DNA from 3 places in the Thauera sp. GDN1 genome. Region 2 is predicted to be linked to each of the others. Evidence: predicted binding sites of a transcription regulator. Region 2 holds the regulator's gene; each other region holds the start of a gene.
What was found. Region 2 encodes FNR, which switches genes on or off when oxygen is low (the NO sensors DNR and NnrR bind a similar motif). Its sites were predicted from a motif close to TTGANCTAGNTCAA; they were not measured.
Positions count from the first base shown of each region.

Region 1: a site for FNR is predicted at 1,781-1,794, ahead of CKCBHOJB_RS04130 (cytochrome-c peroxidase). Genes of this name have one in related genera too.
Region 3: a site for FNR is predicted at 1,659-1,672, ahead of CKCBHOJB_RS06120 (tetrathionate reductase family octaheme c-type cytochrome). Genes of this name have one in related genera too.

Region 1 is NZ_CP097870.1:914,666-918,739, forward strand. Features, by position in the region: gene CKCBHOJB_RS04120 (MacB family efflux pump subunit) at 1-198, opposite strand, end outside; gene CKCBHOJB_RS04125 (efflux RND transporter periplasmic adaptor subunit) at 309-1,610, opposite strand; gene CKCBHOJB_RS04130 (cytochrome-c peroxidase) at 1,919-2,917, shown strand; gene CKCBHOJB_RS04135 (Fur family transcriptional regulator) at 3,082-3,498, shown strand; gene CKCBHOJB_RS04140 (biopolymer transporter ExbD) at 3,597-4,019, opposite strand; gene CKCBHOJB_RS04145 (MotA/TolQ/ExbB proton channel family protein) at 4,019-4,074, opposite strand, start outside.
Region 2 is NZ_CP097870.1:3,095,978-3,100,051, reverse strand. Features, by position in the region: gene CKCBHOJB_RS14235 (MBL fold metallo-hydrolase) at 1-744, shown strand, start outside; gene CKCBHOJB_RS14230 (Crp/Fnr family transcriptional regulator) at 781-1,464, opposite strand; gene CKCBHOJB_RS14225 (SirB2 family protein) at 1,558-1,938, shown strand; gene fnr (fumarate/nitrate reduction transcriptional regulator Fnr) at 1,958-2,698, opposite strand; gene hemN (oxygen-independent coproporphyrinogen III oxidase) at 2,838-4,074, shown strand, end outside.
Region 3 is NZ_CP097870.1:1,348,179-1,352,252, reverse strand. Features, by position in the region: gene CKCBHOJB_RS06120 (tetrathionate reductase family octaheme c-type cytochrome) at 1-1,584, opposite strand, end outside; gene CKCBHOJB_RS06115 (pirin family protein) at 1,773-2,657, shown strand; gene CKCBHOJB_RS06110 (VOC family protein) at 2,979-3,452, opposite strand; gene CKCBHOJB_RS06105 (nuclear transport factor 2 family protein) at 3,484-3,927, opposite strand; gene CKCBHOJB_RS06100 (YciI family protein) at 4,013-4,074, opposite strand, start outside.

The DNA of each region.
Region 1 (4,074 bases), 1.7 Mb from region 2:
GCTGCTGGGACGGTCGAGGCAGCCGAGGATGTTCATCAGCGTCGACTTGCCGGAACCCGAGGCGCCGACGATGGCGACGAATTCGCCGGGAAAGATCTGCAGGTCGATGCCGTGCAGAACCCGGGTCTCGACCTCGCCATTGAGGAAGCTGCGGGTGATGCCCGCGAGCTCGATCAGCGGTGTGCTCGCGCCCGGCATGTCGGCGCGGTCCTGCGCCGAACTCGCGCTCACGGCGCGCGCGCTTGGTGCCGCGTCGGGTCCGTGCGCGTTGGCGTTGCCGTCGAAGGGGGGCGGGAGGGTGTCCAGCTTCATAGCCGCGGCGTCATCTGCGGCCGGCCGTTGCCGCTGCCCACGACCAGGCCGGAGACCACACGCTCGCCTTCTGCCAGGCCCGACAGCACCTGGGCCTGGACGCGATTGGAGACGCCGAGCTCGACCTTGCGCTCCTCCACGCCTCCGCGGCCGTCGTCCACCTTCACCGTGCCCTGGCGCGTTGCCCCGCCTGCTGCCGCGCCCGAGCCGCGGCCCTGGCCACCCTGGCCCGTGCCGCGGCTCGCGCCTGTGCCGCTGCCGCCAGCGCTCCCCGCCGTCGCCGGGGCAGCCGACTGCGGCGTGCGTTGCGCACCCTGGGCGAGCGCGGCCATCGGCACCAGCAGCACGTCCTGCGCCTGGGCAACGATGAAGAACACCTGCGCGGTCATCTGCGTCATCAGCCGGCCGTCCGGATTGGGCACGTCGAAGAGCGCGTTGTAGAGCACCACGTTGTTGGTCACCGTCGGCGTGGGTTCGATCTTCTCCAGCCGGCCCTCCCAGCGCTTGCCGTTGCCGCCCAGGGTGGTGAAGTAGGCGTCCATGCCGAGCTTCAGGCGGCTGACGTCGGCCTCCGAGACCTGGGTCTGCACCGTCATCGTCGTCAGGTCGGCGATGCGCATCACCACCGGCGCCTGCTGGTTGGTGTTCAGGGTCTGGCCCTGGCGCGCGGTGATCGACACCACGGTGCCGGTCATCGGCGACAGGATGCGCGCGTACTGCAGGTTGGCCTCGTCGGCACGCAGGGTGGATTCGATCTGCTCGATCTGCGCGCGCAGGGCGTCGAGCTGGGCGTCGGCGGACTGCGCCGAGGCCTCGGCCGTCTGCAGGCTCTCCTTGGTGGTGGCGTCCTCGGCCATCAGCGCGCGCTGGCGGCGCAACTGGATCTGCGCCAGCGTGAGCTGGGCCTCGCGATCCTTGAGCTGGGCGCGCAGGTTCTTCAGTTGCGCGCGCGAGGCATCGACGCGGGCCAGGTAAACGGTGGGGTCGATGTCGGCGAGCAGGTCGCCGGCCTTCACCGTGTCGCCGACCTCGACGTGGATCTTGCGCAGCTGCCCGGAGACCTGGGCGCCGACATCGACGTAGTCGCGCGGCTGCAGTGTGCCGGTCGCGGTGACCACGTCCTCGACGTCGCCGCGCTGCACGGCGGAGAACTGATAGCCGCCGTTCGGGTCGCGGCTGCCGAAAAGCTTTGGCCAGGCATACCAGCCGCCGGCGAGCAGGGCGGGAACGAGGATCAGCAGACTGCGCCGGCCCCAGTTCGGGCGCGCCGGTCTGCGCGGGGGAGGGGTGGTGTTCATGAGCTTCCTGGTGGCTGCTGCCCGGGCGGCAGCGCCGATTGATCTGCGGACTCAAGAATAGCGGCTTCGGCCGCGGCGGCGTTGTATCGGAATGCAGCATGCAATCGACTCGGGCGCCCGACAGGAGACTGCGATGCCTCGGCTTGGTTCAGCCTGGATAGTGGTAAACGTTGACCTTGGTCAATATTTACCGCCTTTAGACGACGTCTAATTCATGCCGGAGGCGAGGAGAAATACAAGGCCTGCCGCGGCACACAGGACCGCCAGGCCGCTGAACATATTTCGCTGAGCAAGCAAGGAGAAGCGTCATGACGAAGATGAAGGTGCTGGGTGTCGCGGTTGCACTGGCCGTTGCCGGAAGTGCGTGGGCGGCCACGGTGCGTGATGAGCCGATTCAGCCGATCGAGGCGGCGCAGGTGTCCGATCCGGGCAAGGTCGAACTGGGCAAGAAGCTGTGGTTCGAGCCGCGCCTGTCGATGTCGGGGATCATTTCCTGCAACAGCTGCCACAACCTGTCGATGGGCGGCACCGACAACCTGAAGACCTCCATCGGCCACGGCTGGAAGGCCGGCCCGGTGAATTCGCCGACGGTGTTCAACTCCAGCCTCGCGATCGCCCAGTTCTGGGACGGCCGGGCGGCCGACCTCAAGGAGCAGGCCGGCGGCCCGATCCAGGCCGGCGTCGAGATGAACATGCCGCACACCCTGGCGGTCGGCATCCTGCAGTCGATCCCGGGCTACGTCGCCGAGTTCAAGGCGGTCTATGGCAAGGACAAGATCGACATCGACATGATCACCGACTCGATCGCCGAGTTCGAGAAGACCCTGGTCACGCCCAACGCGCGCTTCGACAAGTGGTTGAAGGGCGACGACAAGGTGCTGACCGAGAAGGAGCTCGCCGGCTACACCCTGTTCAAGGAGAGCGGCTGCGTGGCCTGCCACAATGGCCCGGCGGCCGGCGGTACCTCCTTCCAGCGCATGGGCGTGGTCGAGCCGTACAAGAGCAGCTCGCCCGCCGAAGGCCGCTCTGCGGTGACCGGCGTCGATGCCGACCGCTTCAACTTCAAGGTGCCGACGCTGCGCAACGTCGAGCTGAGCTATCCGTACTTCCACGACGGCGAGGCGAAGACGCTCGAGGAAGCGGTGGACATCATGGGGCGCCTGCAACTCGGCCGCACCTACAGCAAGGACGAGATAGGCAGCATCGTCGCCTTCCTGAAGACGCTGACCGGCGAACTGCCGCAGATCGCAATGCCGCACCTGCCGCCGTCCAGCAACGACACCCCGCGTCCTGAACCCTTCAAGTAAGCGCTTTCGGGGGATACCACGCGCATGCGCCGCCGTCCGGTGGCGCGTGCCGTGGCATGCACTGCGACGAAAGTCTATTGACGTCGGGGCTGGACCGGGTCCAGCATTCGGACATGGACCAGATGAATCCCACGTTCGATGCCCCTGCTGCCGTGCCGACTGCCATGAAAGCCTATTCCTCCGCCGATGCGATCGCCTGTCTGCGCAGTGCGGGCGTGCCCGTCACCCACCAGCGCATCGAGATCGCCCGTGTGCTGTTTTCGGCACCGGTGCACCTGTCCGCCGACCAGATCTGGGCCAACGTGCGCGAGCATTCGCCGGACGTGTCGCGGGCGACGGTCTACAACACGCTGCGCCTGTTCAGCGAGAAGCATCTGGTACGCGAACTCTTCGTGGATCCGCAACGCATCGTGTACGACTCCACCACCTCGCCCCACTTCCATCTCTACAACATGGACACCGGCGAGGTCCGCGACCTGGCCGACGACGAGTTGCGCATCCTCGGCACGCCCCGCCTGCCGGAGGGCACCATGCTGCAGGAGATCGACGTGATCGTGCGCGTGCGCAACCGGCAGGACTGACCCGCCCGCGGCGCCGGCAAGCGGCGCCGGGGTCACGAACGAAGAGGGCGCTGCACCGTTGCAGCGCCCTCTTCGTTTTCGTCAGGCGCCTCGGCGCCTCACTGCGTGGTTTCGGGCACGGTCACGAAGCCCATCTTCTCGATGCCGGCGGTGCGCGCCTTGGACATCACGTCGGCGATGGTCTCGTAGCGGGTGTTGCGATCCGCGCGCAGGTGCAGCTCGGGTTGCGGCAGCTTTGCCGCGGCTGCGGCCAGGCGGGCCGGCAGCGCCACCGCATCCACGCCCTCGTCGTTCCAGTAGATGCGGCCCTCGCTGTCGATCGACACCGACACCGTCTCGGGTTTTTCCTGGGTGGGATTGCTCGAGGCCTGCGGCAGGTCGATCTTGACCGAATGCGTCAGCAGCGGCGCGGTGATCATGAACACGATCAGCAGCACCAGCATGACGTCGATCAGCGGGACCATGTTGATCTCGCTCTGCAGGGGGCGCGCGTCGCCCTGGTTGAATCCGCCGAAGGCCATCACGCCGCTCCGTGGCTGCCGGCAGGGCTGCTGCGCGCGACGCGGAGCGCGGCCT
Region 2 (4,074 bases):
CGCTCCTTCGCCGAGACCTGCGACGAGCTGGCCGAAGTGCTGCGGCGCACGTTGAAGGTCGATGGCGGCAACGTGATCATTCCCGCATTCGCGGTCGGGCGCACGCAGGAACTGCTGTTCGTGCTGGCGGATCTGGTGCGCGCAGGCCGTGTCGATCGACTCGACGTCGTGGTCGATTCGCCGATGGCCTCCGCGGTCACCGAGCTCACCGTGCGCCATGACGACCTGTGGGACGAGGAGACGCGCGAGCTTTATGCGTGGACGCGCAAGCACCCGGACAGCTTCAACCTGCGCTTCGTGCAGGACGTCGAGGAGTCGATGGCGCTCAACGCGGTGCGCGGTGGCCTGGTGATCATCTCGGCGAGCGGGATGTGCGATGCCGGGCGGATCAAGCATCACCTGCGCTACAACCTGGGGCGGCGCGAGTGCGCGATCGTGATCGCCGGCTTCCAGGCTGCCGGGACGCTGGGGCGGCGGCTGGTCGATGGGGCGCGCCAGGTCACCCTGTTCCGCGAGCGCATTCCGGTGCGGGCGCGCATCCACACCATCGGCGGCCTGTCGGCGCATGCCGACCAGCCCGCCTTGCTGAACTGGCTGCGTGGGTTCAGGAATCCGCCGCGACGCACCTTCGTCGTGCATGGCGAGCCGTCCGCGGCATCGGCGCTCGCCGACCTCGCCGAGCGCGAGCTCGGCTGGCGTCAGGTCGAGGTCGCCGTGCCGGGTGTGCCCTGCGTGCTGAACTGAGGGACCGGCGTCGCGGATCGCAGGCCGGGTGTGGTCTCAGGCGTTGTAGCGCGACAGGCGCTGCGGATCGTGCAGCGTGATGCGCTTGCCATGGACGCTGATCAGGCCGGCCTCGCTGAGGTCGTGGAAGATGCGCGACAGGGTTTCCGGCGTCAGGTTGAGCCGGGACGCGATCACCTGCTTGCTGGTGGGCAGGGCGATCTCGCTGGGCGTGTCGCTGTCGGCGACCTGCAGCAGGTAGCCGATCACGCGCTGCATGCTCGAGCGCAGCGAATAGGTCTCGACGTCCTGGATCAGACCGTGCAGGCGGATCGCCATGCCTGCCAGCAGCTTGTGGGCGAAGGTGGAGTCCTGGTCGATCAGGTCGGTCACCACCTGCTGGCCGACATGCACGAGCACGGTGTCGGTCAGGGCCTCGGCGAAAACCGGGTAGGGGTGGTTCATGAACATCACCGCCTCGCCGAAGCTCTGCATCGGGCCGATGATCTCCACCACCTTCTCGGTTCCCTGCGCCGACGAGAATGCGAGCTTGACCTGGCCCGAGACGACGAAGTAAAAGCCGTGCGGCTGGTCGCCGCGCTGGAACAGCACCTCGCCGCGGGCGACGTGGCGGTCACGCGTGTAGCGTGCGACGAGCTGGATGTCCGCGTCCGACAGTTCGCTGAACAGCGGGATCCGGTGCAGCAGGGACGGGATGTCGAGCTGGGAATGAGGGGGCATCGAAAGACTCTCCGTAAGGCGTCGCAATTCTAGTCCAGCCGGTGCGTTGCCGGCTGTTTCCGGCTCTGTGGCCGGCTATCGGAAGGAGAAGGGATGTATTTCGCGATCAAACATCTGCATGTCACCTGTGTCGTCCTCAGTGCGACCGGTTTCCTGCTACGCGGGCTGTGGATGATCACCGGCAGTCCGCTGCTGCGCCACCGGCTGACCCGGGTGCTGCCGCACGTCGTCGACAGCCTGCTGCTGCTGTCGGCCATCACCCTCGCGGTGATGATCCAGCAGTACCCGTTCGCCGCCGACTGGGTGACGGCCAAGGTTGCCGGCCTGCTCGCCTACATCCTGCTCGGCACCGTCGCGCTCAAGCGCGGGCCGACGGTGGGCATCCGCGTCACCGCCTTCGTCACCGCGCTGATGGTCTATGGCTGGATCGTGTCGGTCGCCCTCACCAAGAATCTGGCCGGATTCCTCGCCTGAATCCGGCGGCGGGCGGCGGTCAGCGCACGCCCTGCTGGTGCTGGATGAGGCGCTTGAGTCCGGCCGGGTCGAGCAGCAGGACGTGCTTCTGCTGCACCGAGATCAGCCCGTCTTCCTGGAAGCGCGAGAAGGCGCGCGACACGGTCTCGAGCTTGAGCCCGAGGTAGGAGCCGATCTCCTCCCGGGTCATGCGCAGGTTGAACTCCTGCGACGAGAACCCGCGGGCGTTGAAACGCTGCGACATGTTCAGCAGGAAGGCAGCCAGGCGCTCCTCGGCGCGCATCGAGCCGAGCAGCATCATCACGCCGTGGTCGCGCACGATCTCGCGGCTCATCACCTTGTGGAACTGCAGCTGCAGGCCCTCGATCTGGTGCGAGAGCTGCTCGAGCTTGTCGTAGGCGATCACGCACACCTCGCTGTCTTCCAGCGCCACCGCGTTGCAGCTGTGCGTCTCGGTGCTGATGCCGTCCAGCCCGAGGATCTCGCCGGTCATCTGGAAGCCGGTGACCTGCTCGCGCCCATCCTCGAGCAGCACGTCGGTCTTGAAGGAGCCGGCACGGATGGCGTAGATCGCCTCGAAGCTGTCGCCGGCGCGGTAGAGGTTCTGCTGGCGCTTGACCTTGCGGCGCGCGCCCACCAGTTCATCGAGGCGGCTCAGCTCGCTGTCCGACATGCCGAAGGGCAGGCACAGCTCGACGAGGTTGCACTGCGAACAGGCGGTCTTGAGCCCATTCACGGTAATTGGCACGGTCGCCCTCATCTGCACGATAATCCTGCTTCCCCGACAAAAGACACCGATTCGGGCACGAGTGGATCTTCAGATCAAGCTCGTTGACCCACGTCAACCAAAAAATTGCGCTGGTCTGCCATTGTTCGGCACACCCTGCAGCAGCAAGATCATGAAAAGTCAGAACGAACTCATCTTCGATCCGCAACTGATCCGTAGATTCGACATCAACGGACCGCGGTACACCTCCTACCCGACGGCAGATCGCTTCGTCGAGGCCTTCAACGCCGAGGCGCTCAAGTCCTGGCTCGCCAAAAGGGCCGTGGGCGGCGTGAGCAAACCGCTCTCATTATACTTCCACATCCCGTTTTGTAACACGATCTGCTATTACTGCGCCTGCAACAAGATCATCACCAAGGATCACGGGCGCTCGGCCAAGTATCTGAAATACCTGGCGAAAGAGATCGCGATGCAGGCCGCCTGCCTCGAGGGCAGCCGGCAGGTGACCCAGCTCCACCTCGGTGGCGGCACCCCGACCTTCCTGTCGCACGACGAGATGCGCGAGCTGATGGCCGCGGTGCGCGAGCACTTCACGCTGGTGCCCAACGGCGAGTATTCGATCGAGGTCGATCCGCGCAAGGTCGATTTCGACACCGTCAAGCTGCTCGCCGATCTCGGCTTCAACCGCATGAGCGTCGGCGTGCAGGACTTCGCCGAGGACGTGCAGGCCGCGGTCAACCGCATCCAGAGCTTCGACGAGACCAAGCTCGTGATCGACGCCGCGCGCGCCACCGGCTTCAAGTCGGTGAGCATGGACCTGATCTACGGCCTGCCCAAACAGAACGTGATCAGCTTCAACCGCACGCTCGAGCAGGTGCTGGAGATCTCGCCCGACCGCATCTCGCTCTACAGCTACGCGCACCTGCCCGGGCTGTTCAAGCCGCAGCGCCGCATCAACAGCGGCGACATGCCCACCGCCGACACCAAGCTGCAGCTTCTGCAGCTCGGCATCCGCCGCCTCACCGAGGCCGGCTACGTCTATATCGGCATGGACCACTTCGCCAAGCCCGACGACGAGCTCACCATCGCCCAGCGCCAGGGCCGGCTGCATCGCAACTTCCAGGGCTACTCCACCCAGGCCGAGTGCGACCTGCTCGCCTTCGGCGTGTCGGCGATCGGCAAGATCGGCCCGGTGTATGCGCAGAACGTCAAGACCCTGGACGAGTACTACGACGCGCTCGACCGCGACGAACTGCCGGTGCTGCGCGGCATCGAGCTCACTGCCGACGACCTGCTGCGGCGCGCGATCATCCAGGCCCTGATGTGCCATTTCGAGCTCTCGATGCAGTCGATCGAGATCGCGCACCTGATCAACTTCCGCGAGTATTTCGCCGACGAACTCGCCGACC
Region 3 (4,074 bases), 1.7 Mb from region 2:
CATCAGCCCGGCCAGGCCGAAACCCATGCGGTCGAGCAGTTCGTTGCGGTCACGTCCGGGCATCCACACGCCCGGCACACCAGCCAGGCGGCCGTCGTCGGCGTGGCATTGCATGCAGCCGAGCGCCTTTTCCTTGGGTGCCACCATATGGGTGATCGGCCAAAGCATCGAGGTCGGCACGAAGCCGAACTTGCCGCTGTATGGCGTACCGGTCGCCTCGGCCCCCGTCTTGAGCGCCTTCGCCCAGTCGAAGTTGTACCAGAAGGCAGTCTCGTCAGGCGTCGCAGTGTGCGGCACCAGCAGGGTCAGGTGCTCGGTGTCGTAGGGCTGCTTGCCGTGGAAGGTCTTGACCGGCCAGATGCGCGAATCCGCTGCGCCCGGCGTGCCGTGGAAGGTGTTGATGGCGACACGCGTGCTCGGGTCGATCTTCGTATCCGGCTGGGTGTAGGTCACCTTGCCGTTGAACCACACGTAGTCGGGTCGGACGTTCTGGCCGAGCGTGAAGTCACCCTTCTTGCTGTCGTAGATCACGTGGTCATGCTCGTCCTTGAGCTGGAAAGGCTTGCCCTCGGGGGTCAGCTTGCCCGCGGTCGACCAGTCCCAGCCCATCTTGGTCGGCACGCCACCGCGCGCGAACTCGGGGATGTGGCAGGTCTGGCAGGCCAGCGTGCGGGCGTGATCGTTCAGGCGCGCCGCATGTCCTGCACCACCCTCGTGCGGCCGGTCGCCATGGCAGGCCTGGCACGTCGCCGGATTACGATCGGTCTTCTCGCCGCGAACGATCGCGCCATGCGGATCGGCGCCGGTCATGCTGATCCGGCTGCCCGCGACCTTGTGCTGATCGGTCTTGTGGCAGGTCGCGCAGGTGAAGTTGAGCCCCTCGGCCGCCATGTGGACATCGAGTTCACGGCTGGGCTTGTTGAGCGAGGTATCGAGGTCGCCGTGCTTGACGCCGTCGCCCCCACCGCCGAAGTAATGGCAGGTGCCGCAGGTGCGGCGCGAGGTCGCGCCGACGCTCTGCGCCACCTTTGCGAGGTCGGTGGCCTCGACGAACTTTCCGGACTTGGCCGGAAACTCCATGCGCTGGTACGGCGGATGACCGGCGAGGCCGGCGAGCTTGCGATAGTCGCCGGTGTTGTGACAGGCGAGGCAGTCGACCTTGTCCTCGGCAGTGAAGTCGAAGCTTGCATCCTTCCAGCCATAGCCGATGTGACAGGACTGGCAGAAGGCTTCGTTCGAACGGTCACCGATGCAGAAGCCGTTGAGCATGGTCTTCTTGCCGAGCTTCTGACCGGTATCGGGGTTCACGTATTCCCACGTCCAGTGCCGCGTCGCCATCACCTGGCGCGCCGCCTCGGTGTGACAGGACAGACACGCCCTCGTCACGTCCTCCCCGGTCTTGAACGGCCCCTGCAACTCCTTGAACCGGCTGTGATCTGCGGTGCTCTTCGACGCTGCCTTGCCTGCAGGCATCGGCGCAACACCTGTAGCCCCCGGCTCGACCGCCGCGACGGCAAGCGTGCTCGCCGCCACCATCAGCACGCCACCAAGCACCTTGCGCCATCCGCTTCGCGTGGTATCCATTTAGCCCTCCGACCGCTTGAATCCCGGTTTCATCCTAGTCCGCCGACGAGCATCATCTATTGATAATTATCTAATTGAAGCGAATCAATCGGCCGCAAGCGCTGCAGCGGAATCGCGGGGCCGCCAGACTTCGGCGACTAGAATTCCCTCAGCCCCCCGCGCCAGAACGTCTCTCGAGGACATCGATCATGACTCCACCCGTACGCATCCAGCCCCGCAGCGCCGACCTGGGCGACGGCATGCTCGTCCGCCGTACCCTCCCGAACCGCCAGCAGCGGACGATCGGGGCCTGGTGCTTCCTCGACCATGCCGGCCCGGTGCAATTCGAGCCCGGCAAGGGCATGCATGTCGGCGCGCATCCGCACATCGGCCTGCAGACCTTCACCTGGCTGATCGAGGGCGAGGTCCTGCATCGCGACAGCCTCGGCAACCAGCAGATCATCCGCCCTGGCCAGGTCAACCTGATGACCGCCGGACATGGCATCGCCCATGCCGAGGACTCGCTGCGCGACGGCGAGCGGCTTCACGCAGCGCAGCTCTGGATCGCCCTGCCCCCGGAGCACAAGGATTGCGAACCCGCCTTCCACCACTACCCCGAGCTTCCCCAATGGCGCGAAGGCGGCGCCGAGCTGACCCTGCTCGCCGGTCGCCACGGCCAGCGGGCCTCGCCAGCGCGCGTGCATTCCCCGCTGGTCGGCATCGACATCGCCTGCGACGAGGCGAGCGAGCTCACGCTCACCCTTGATGCGGATTTCGAGTACGGGCTGATGCCGCTCGTAGGCGATGCGATGATCGACGGAGAGACCATCCTTGCCGACGAGCTCGCCTACCTCGGAAGGGGACGGCGCGAACTGCACATCGCGCTGAGCGCAGGCTCCCGTGCCCTGCTCCTGGGCGGCCAGCCGTTCGAGCAGCCGGTGTTGATGTGGTGGAACTTCGTCGGTTTCGACAAGGCCGGCATCGCGCAGGCGCAGGCCGATTGGGAACAGGGCGCCCCACGATTCGGAACGGTCGGCGATGGCCAGGCGCCGCGACTCGTGGCGCCGCCCCTGCCGTGGCGAAACGGGAGCTGAGCGTTCCGGGGCTCGAAGGCAAGCAAGTTCGCCATCGAGCCGCATACCCCTTGAAGAACGGGGCATCGCTCAAATATTGGGCAACTGCCGAATCGGCCAGTCCCGCAAGGGGTTGGCGAACTTATCCACAAGCTCTCCCACACCTCTGTCCCCATCGACTGGGGACAAGCTCGGCAGGCACCGGCAGCAGCCAGGCCGGTTCCCCGACATGAATCCAGCGCTTTCTCGACCAGCATCATCGGCACGGCCGGCAGGAACACGCGTGCTTCAGCGGAATGCGCATGTAGTCGACCTCGATGCGGTTCGAACCGACCACCGCGCTCAGCCCCGCCGCGCCACCTCGATGGCGGCGACGTCGATCTTGCGCATCGTCATCATGGCCTCGAAGGCGCGCCTGGCCTCCTCGCCGCCTGCCGCCAGCGCCTCGGTCAGCACGCGCGGAGTAATCTGCCAGGAAACGCCCCACCTGTCCTTGCACCAGCCGCAGGCGCTCTCTGCACCGCCGTTGCCGACGATCGCGTTCCAGTAGCGGTCGGTCTCGTCCTGGTCGTCGGTCGCGATCTGGAACGAAAAGGCCTCGGTGTGCGGGAACGCCGGGCCACCGTTGAGCCCCAGGCAGGGAATGCCCGCGACCGTGAACAGCACCGTCAGCACGTCACCGGCCTTGCCGGACGGGTAATCGGCGGGTGCGCGATGGACGGCCGTCACGCCGCTGTCGGGAAAGGTCGCGGCGTAGAAGCGGGCAGCCTCCTCGGCATCCCTGTCGAACCAGAGGCAGATCGTGTTCTTGTGCATGGTCTCTCCTTTCCTGTCTGGTTGGAGGGTGTCAGGGCTCCAGCCACAGCGCCTTGTCGCTCTGCGGATCGAACGGGGCGGAGAAGTGCTCATGCACGACCCGCCAGGTGCCGTACTGCTTCCGAAGACAGACGGTCATGCGCATCCAGCCCGACATCTCCTTGCCGTCCGGTCCCGTGCCGCCACAGCGGTTGAGGCCGTGGACGAAGGCGAGCTCCTCGCCTGCCGTGATCTGGAGCTCGTGGAGCTCGAAGATCATCGGCCCGGGACACATCGTCATGCAGGTTTCCCAATGCTTGCGGTAGGCGTCCGCGCCCTTGAACTGCAGTTGCGCGATGGCATCGAAGGCGACGATGTCCGGCGCGTAATGGGCGAAGATGCGCTCGATGTCCTTGGCGCGAACTGCGCGCGCCCAGTCCTCCAGTTGGCTGCGCAGCTCGGTCTCGGTGCGTGCGAGGGTGGATGGGGTGTCCATGACGGCTCTCCTTGGTGTGGGTGAAACGGGTGCGTTCACCTGCTGGTCGATCGGCAAGTCGCCAGATCGACACCGGTTCGCCGATTCAACGGGCGGCCTCCGGCGCAACGAACCCCAGCGCCTGCAGCGTCCGCTGATCCTCCGCGA